2 linked regions of the Cellulosilyticum sp. I15G10I2 genome follow. The protein of the gene in region 1 interacts with the protein of each later gene in a pairwise test. Links are inferred from orthologs where the notes say so. Each region holds a gene or a part of one and is shown in the gene's direction. Other genes may lie near its edges.

Region 1 (4,324 bases):
CTTAGTGCATTCTTCAGAGTGCCCCTTGGCAATCTTATTGGAGATACTGGGATGGGTTATTATCAGGCGGGTTATCCCATTTATACCTTATTTACAGCAATTGCCATAGTAGGTATCCCATCTACAATTGCAAAGTTAGTAGCGGAAAAAAGAGTACTTGGAGAATATCAGGCTGCTAAAGATATTTTTACACATACCATGAAACTTATGCTAGGGATAGGAATAATTGTTTCACTTCTTATTTTTTTAGCAACACCTTTTATGATAGATGCTTTTAATTGGGTGCCAGAAACAAAATATTCTTTGTGGGGACTTGCACTTAGTCCATTTTTTGTATGTATTATGGGTGTTTTTAGAGGCTATTTTCAAGGGATGCAAAATATGGCACCTACGGCTGTCTCACAAGTATTAGAAAATTTAGGGAGAGTTGTTATAGGACTTCTTTTGGCTTTTTTCTTTTTCCCCAACTTAGGTAAAGCTGCCGGTGGGGCATCCTTTGGAGCTGTTGCGGGAGGCATGTGCGGGGCTGCGGTATTAGCACTGTTTTACTTGCGTAACAAAACTTCTATTAATGATGAAATACAAAGAAGTGAGACTCCTAAAAAACAAGGAATAGGTTTTAAAACGGCAGCTAAAATGGTTCTAATTATAGCAATACCTATTTCTATAGGTGCAGCTGTTAACTCTATTATTAACTTTATAGATTCGGCATTGGTTATTAAAATGCTGACACAAACAGGTGTTGAGCTGGAGCTTGCAAACGCATATTTTGGACAACTTGGAAAAGTTGCGACGTTTATTAATTTTCCGCTTACCTTTGGAATGGCGCTGGTTATTGGACTCGTTCCAGCTATATCAGAAGCAGCAGCTAAAAAGGATAGAACTGAAGTGCAGACTAAGATAGAATTAGGTATGCGTTTTGCTATTTTGCTTGCGATGCCAGCTTCTATAGGACTTGCGGTACTTGCAGATCCTATTATGAAATTTATATATGCCAATGCACCAGACGGTGGGAATATACTTGCAGCTGCAGCACTTAGTATTCTATTTATTATGTTAGGACAAGCTTTTACAGGTATTTTGCAAGGGATAGGCAAGGTGTGGCAGCCGGTTATTGGAATAGGCTTAGCGGCTTTTGTTAAAACTATACTTAATATAATCCTAGTAACGAGTTCGTTTAAAGTCATAGGTGCTGCAATAGCATCAATAGCTGCTTATATGGTATTTGCCCTTTATAATTATATTATGATGAAGAAATATACAGGGTTTAAGCTAAATACTAGGCTTGTAATTATTAGACCCTTGATCTCAAGCTCTGCAATGGGTGTTTTAGCATGGGGAACATATCGTGTACTCGGAAGTGTTATAGACACAAACTCATTCACAAGCAATGCGCTTGTTACGATTTTAAGTATTGGAGTAGGAGGCTTAGCCTACCTTGTGCTTATATTTGTAACTGGAGCTATTACAAAAAAAGATATTCAAGAGATTTTAAATAAAAAGGAGAAGTAAATAAATTATGAAATTTACCAACGATAGAAATAAACCTAGAAATAATAACACAAGCAAATTTAAGAGTGATAGATCAAGTGGGTTTGGACAAGGAAAGTCAAAGAACGAAGGTTATCAAAAAGAAGGTGCGGGACAAGACAGACCCAAACAGGATGGTTATAAAAAAGAAGGGTCATGGCAAGATAGACCCAAACGTGAAAGCTATAAAAAAGAGGGATCATGGCAAGACAAATCCAAACGTGAAGGTTATAAAAAAGAAGGATCATGGCAAGATAGACCCAAACAAGAAGGCTATAAAAAAGAAGGATCATGGCAAGGTAAACCTAGACAAGATGATTATAAGCAAAGAGGTTTTAAAGGCAGGGATACAAGACCGAACAGATTTTCAGAAGATAAGTTTGAAGAAGAAAGATCAATCGATGAGAACATTCTCTATGGCAGAAATGCAGTTATGGAAGCACTAAAGGCAGGAAGAGATATTGATAAGCTTATGGTGCAAAAGGGAGAAAAAGAAGGTTCAATCATCAAGATAGTTGGAGAAGCTAAAGATAAAGGGATTGTGATTATTGAAGCTGAGAAATCTAAACTAGATGAAGTTACAGGCAGAGAAAAACATCAAGGGGTTGTAGCTTATGCAGCAGCGCAGAGTTATGTGGAAATAGATGATATTTTACAAGACGCAAAAGATAAAGATGAACATCCTTTTCTACTTATCCTTGAGAATATACAAGACCCTCATAATTTAGGAGCTATTATCAGATCAGCTCATAATGCAGGGGTACACGGCATTATTATTCCAAAAAGAAGAGCAGTAGGCCTATCTGGTACAGTTGCTAAATCATCGGCAGGCGCTATTGAATATATGAAGGTTGCTAAAGTAACGAATATCTCTCAAACAATTAAGGAACTACAAGAAAAAGGACTTTGGGTTGCCTGTGCGGATATGGATGGCAAAATGATGTACGAAGAAAATCTTACAGGGCCTATAGCCATTGTAGTAGGCAGTGAAGGTGAAGGGGTATCTAAACTCACAAAAGAGTCTTGTGACTATGTGCTGAGTATACCTATGTACGGGCAGGTAACTTCACTTAATGCCTCGGTAGCAGCAAGTATAATGGTTTATGAGGCAGTAAGACAAAGAAAGTTTAAAGGTTAATGAAAAGAAGAACTGGCTAAAGAATGAAATCAATAGCCAGTTCTTCTTTATAATATAGAACAGGCTATTGATTTAACCTATTAACAAAAAAACATATTTATAGTATACTGGAAATAATACCTATCATACGAATAGGGGAGGGATAAGAGCGAAAATTTTTATTAGTCGATGGATATAATATGATCTTTGGTTGGTAATACTTAAATAAAATATTTGATACCTATAACGTAAAAGGCAACTTAGGACAAGTTTGCTTATATAATAAACAGGTTGCTATTATATCCACAAAATAAAAAGAAACGACTGATCAGTACATAGAAGAAACAGCTAAGGCTATTCATAATAAATATAAGGTAAGAGTGGCAACCTCAGATGCAACAGAACAGGTTATTATACTAGTACTAACTCTCCAGCCAAGCATAATCCATTAGAACAATGGATGAATAAAAAAACGTTAGAAAAAATGTAAAAATTACGACGAGGCAAAGTGGATTAAGGAGGACTATATGATGGTTATCCAAGAGCAAAATCTAAGTGTCAAAGAGCTAGAGACTATGAGTGATGAAGAACTAATAGGCTTATATCACAACGAGTATAAAGAATCGGTGGAAGTTTTAGTACAGCGGTATAAAAAATTTGTCCGTGCTAAAATTAAGGCAAATTACTTTATAGGAGCAGATAAGGAAGATTTAGTACAAGAGGGTATGATAGGCCTTTTTAAGGCAATATGTGATTATAATCCGAATAAAGAAACAAGTTTTAGATCATTTGCTGCAATATGTATTACTAGACAAGTGAGTACAGCTTTTAAAACAGTATCCAGGCAAAAGCATATGCCTCTTAATACGAGTATCTCTTTAAATCTTCCCATTAGCAGCAAAGGCGCAGATGAAGAAGAAGAAAATATTACATTGATGGATATTATTAAAAATAATGAATGTATAACACCAGAGGATGAGGTTATTAATCAGGAAAATTTAGAGGTGTTAAATAGTTACATTTTAAAGGCCCTTAGTAAACTAGAGTGGCAAGTACTCAAGCTTTATACACAAGGGGAGAATTATCATGAAATAGCACGGGTGCTTGACAGACCAGTTAAAGCTATTGATAATGCACTTCAAAGAATCAAGAAAAAGCTAGGAGACATTCGTAAGAATTAATATATTACTATATAAAACCTATAGTCATAATTAATGCCAGCAGGTAGCAAGCTATCTGCTGGCATTTTAAATAGAGTGCAGTGTTTAACTTAAGTGATTAGCAACGAGGAAGTACATCTTCAATGCTGTTTACACGGCTTAAATTAAAGTATACTACCTTATTCGTAGCAAAGTTAACAGTTTTAATAAAACATTTACCTACAGCAATAATAATAACACACATTTTGCAGCCTTCAACGTGGATGATAGCTCTTTGATTAATAAGTCTGCAAGCAGCGTCTCTTAAACTGCATCCACATGGTACGTCAGTATTATTATAGCATGGGCTTGATATACCACCTACACCAATTGGTTCATTTGGAAGAAAATCTGATGGGCAAGAGTCTACACAAATAGGTCTTATATTATCACATCCATCAGCATAAGGGCTAACAGCACCAGCAACAGGCCCACAAGGACAAGGACTTGGGCCAACATAAGGGCTAGCGGCACCAGG
Region 2 (3,692 bases), on another replicon or contig:
AGAAAATGATGTTGATATAGCGATACTTACTCTTCCTAAAATAAGAGTCAAACAAGTAGCAGAAAACTTAGCAAAATGGGGTATCAAGGGACTTTGGAACTTCTCGGCAGTTGATTTGGTTTTGCCAGAAGGCGTACAAGTTGAAAATGTTCATTTGTCACATAGCTTGATGACTCTTGCTTATAAAATTAAGGATGATGAAGAAGAGAATAAATAAAATTAAAACTGTGCATGAAGCTTTAGTATTACGCTAAAAGTTTCATGCACAGTTTTGTATTTAAGCCATATTATTTTTAAAAAGAATGATATATAATAAAAATAATTGGTATAGGAAAACTTGAGGGGGTACTAAAGTGTTTGATTTTTTTAAAAAAAGCAGAAAAATCATTTTGCAAAATGATTTAACATCCGAAATTGTGATCTCTAATAATGAAGTAGATATAAAAAAGACTTATATAAAAGAAATACTTAATAAAAAAAAGCTTCCTATTGTACTGCTAGATCCTCTTTGGCATTCTATCAGAGATCAAATAGTTAGTGAGTCTATTAATAAAAACGAAGGTGTGTTACAGGAACTTTTAAAAGAACAGGGCAAGCTTACAAATGATTATAAAGAATATGGCATTGTTAAACAAAATTTTTTCAAACAAATTCTGACATTAAGTGGGGAGCTTCAAGGGGAAGGTGATACAGGTAAAATTGAAAAGCTAAATAAGCTTCATGAAAGTACATTAGGTGCTAATCAAAAAATAGAGGCCATTGAAAAGAGATTAGAAGAAGTTGAAGAAGAGATTGAAAAAATCAATAGAAATATTATAGAAGAGATTATAGCTTTAGGGTATGAATATATTAGTCTCTGCAAAAATAACTGTCAACATTTAGAAAAAGAAATTAATGAACTTCGTGAGAAAGTTGTACTTAAAACGAATGAAAAAAAGAAAAATGAACAGATTCTAAAAGGTATTTACAACTATATGCATCATGTAGTGGGGCAAAATCAAATAGAGGTTATAGATAAGGAGCTCTGGGATAAAGAAAAATGATATTAGGAATAGGATCAGATATAATAGAAATAGCCAGAATAGAAAAAGTGATTAAAAATACCCCTGCTTTTATCAATAAAGTTTTTACGGAAAAAGAGCGTAATCATTTTAAGAACAAGCATTATAAATCAGAGACAATAGCAGGGGTATTTGCGGCTAAAGAAGCTGTCAGTAAAGCACTAGGAACAGGATTTAGAAGTTTTACACCTAAAGATATAGAAGTTACGCCAAATGACTTAGGAAAGCCGGAAATTACTTTATATGATGAGGCCAAAGCGCTAGCCACAGAGCTTGGGGCTGGAGCTATGCATGTAACGATATCACACTGTAAGGCTTATGCAGTGGCTTATGTTGTGATAGAAAGGGGTGAACCAGGTGAAATTAATGACTCCAAAACAAATTCAGCAAATAGATGAGGAGGCGATCAGTCAATATCAAATACCAGGCATTTTACTTATGGAACATGCAGCCTATCATTTATTTAGGCATATTAAAGAAAAATATAAAAAGGGCAGTATCCTTATAGTATGTGGTCCAGGAAATAATGGGGGAGATGGCTTTGCGCTTGCACGGCAAATTAAGATATGGGGCAATTGGCCAATGAAAGTACTTATGCTCGCGGGGCAAGATCAGTTACAAGCAGATGGGAAAACTTATTATAGGATCTGTCAGCATATAGGCGTAGAAATGATACAAGTTTCAGCCGATAATATAGAAATAGTTTATAAAGAGATAATGGCAGCAGAGATTATAGTGGATGCACTTTTTGGTACAGGTCTTTCAAGAAAAGTATCAGGTGCTTATGCAGACGTTATCACGCATATTAATAGAAGTTCAGCCTATATAATGAGTGTAGATATACCATCAGGAATCGATGGGACGACAGGGCAAATACAAGAAGCAGCAGTAAAAGCGGACATAACGATTAGTTTTTCAGCCGCAAAGTTAGGATTGTATATCTATCCTGCTATTGATTATATTGGTGAACTTAAAATAGTTGATATTGGCATACCTCAAGCTATTTTAGAAAATATAGAGACACCCTATTACACCATTCAAAAAGAGGAGATGAAAAAACTTCTGCCGCATAGATATACAAGAAGTAATAAAGCGACTTATGGCAAGGTGCTTGTTATAGGAGGGCAGAGAGGTATGTCAGGAGCAGTTGCCTTAACAAGCATGGCTGCACTCAAAGCAGGGGCGGGTATTGTTACTGCTGCAGTGCCTAGGGCTATTCATGATATTATGGAAAACAAGTTGACAGAAATTATGACTATAGCACTTCAGGATCAAGATGGACATATTGCAGCAGAGGCCAGGGGGCAGATACAAGCATTAATAGAAAAATATGATGTTATAGCTATAGGCCCGGGAATAGGCAGATCAGAAGCCATAAAGGCTATTTTACTGGTAGTGCTTGCAAGTGATAAACCTTGTATAGTTGATGCAGATGCACTCTATTTTCTTGGAGAATTAATTGAAGTTGTAGAGACAAGAAAAGCAGAGACTATTATTACACCACATCCAGGAGAAATGGCGAGGTTAACAAATTTAACAGTACAAGACATATTAGATAATCCACATACTGTTACAATGCAGTATGCAGTAAAAAATCATGTAATAAGTCTATTAAAAATAGAAAGAACAGTGGTAGCAGACCCTAAAGGCAACATATATATCAATATAAACGGTAACAGTGGCATGGCTAAGGGTGGAAGCGGCGATTTGCTGACTGGCATCATTGCAGGACTTTTGGCTCAAAAGTTAGAGGCAAAGCATGCAGCGAGACTAGGGGTTTATTTACACGCAAGAGCCGGAGATATTATGAAGGCTTTAAAAACTGAATATACACTTTTACCCAGTGATTTATATCAAGGCATGGATGAAGCATTTAAAGAATTGATTGATGATTAGAAGGGCATATGAGTAGGGAGGAATGTGGGGATGCGTGCAAGAGATATCATGAAAAAAGGTGTTATTTTTGTTAAAGAAAATGATAGTATAGAAGATGTACTTGCAGTTCTAATGAAAAATAATATAAGCGGTGTACCTGTTGTAGATCAGGATAGGCGTGTTGTAGGGGTTGTAACAGAGCAAGATCTCATTACTAAAGAAAAAGGACTAAATATTCCATCATATATTGAGTTTGTAGCGAGTATATTATTTATAGATGGGAATTCAAAATATAATACAAATCACGAAAAAATCATTACATTGACCGCGAAGGAGATTATGTCTTCGCCGGCGTATACCGTTTATTTAGATGCATCAATAGAAGAGATCGCATCAGTTATGGTAAACAGACGTATTAATCGCGTACCAGTTATAGATAAAGAACGCAAGTTAGCAGGTATTATAGGTAGAGGGGATCTGCTTCCGATACTTATTAATTAACACGGAGGAAGTATGTATAAGCGAAAGAAAGCCTTAATAGTCATCTTTTTACTAATGATGTCCTTTGCATTTTATGGTTGTAATAAAATGATGAATAATAATGGACCAAAAGATAAACTACACCTCATGCTCACGACACTTAAAAATTATGAAGCTGATGTGACAATGTCATTTTTAAAAGATACAGAGGCAAATGTTTTCAAGATGAGACATCAGGTAGAAGTAGGAGGCAAGTATAAGCTTACAGTAGAGAGT

What was found.
Region 2: the proteins of rlmB (region 1) and BN3326_RS11865 interact in binary tests that used the Escherichia coli proteins (3 or more experiments, as listed by UniProt). The link is inferred for Cellulosilyticum sp. I15G10I2 from one-to-one orthologs.

The regions. Positions count from the first base shown.
Region 1 is NZ_FMMP01000006.1:15,448-19,771, forward strand. The notes cover bases 859-3,797. They hold rlmB (23S rRNA (guanosine(2251)-2'-O)-methyltransferase RlmB), read left to right. Parts: upstream 859-1,927; coding sequence 1,928-2,668; downstream 2,669-3,797. Other genes in these bases: BN3326_RS00165 (putative polysaccharide biosynthesis protein), read left to right, coding at 859-1,512; sigH (RNA polymerase sporulation sigma factor SigH), read left to right, coding at 3,175-3,797. Outside these bases: more of BN3326_RS00165, read left to right, coding at 1-858; more of sigH, read left to right, coding at 3,798-3,828; BN3326_RS00180 (hypothetical protein), read right to left, coding at 3,926-4,324. UniProt on the Escherichia coli protein: Specifically methylates the ribose of guanosine 2251 in 23S rRNA.
Region 2 is NZ_FMMP01000010.1:41,469-45,160, forward strand. Bases 693-3,692 are described here. They hold BN3326_RS11865 (NAD(P)H-hydrate dehydratase), read left to right. Parts: upstream 693-1,427; coding sequence 1,428-2,957; downstream 2,958-3,692. Other genes in these bases: BN3326_RS11855 (hypothetical protein), read left to right, coding at 693-1,043; acpS (holo-ACP synthase), read left to right, coding at 1,040-1,459; BN3326_RS11870 (CBS domain-containing protein), read left to right, coding at 2,988-3,437; BN3326_RS11875 (LolA family protein), read left to right, coding at 3,450-3,692. Also shown: BN3326_RS11850 (redox-sensing transcriptional repressor Rex), read left to right, coding at 1-217; more of BN3326_RS11855, read left to right, coding at 354-692. UniProt on the Escherichia coli protein: Bifunctional enzyme that catalyzes the epimerization of the S- and R-forms of NAD(P)HX and the dehydration of the S-form of NAD(P)HX at the expense of ADP, which is converted to AMP.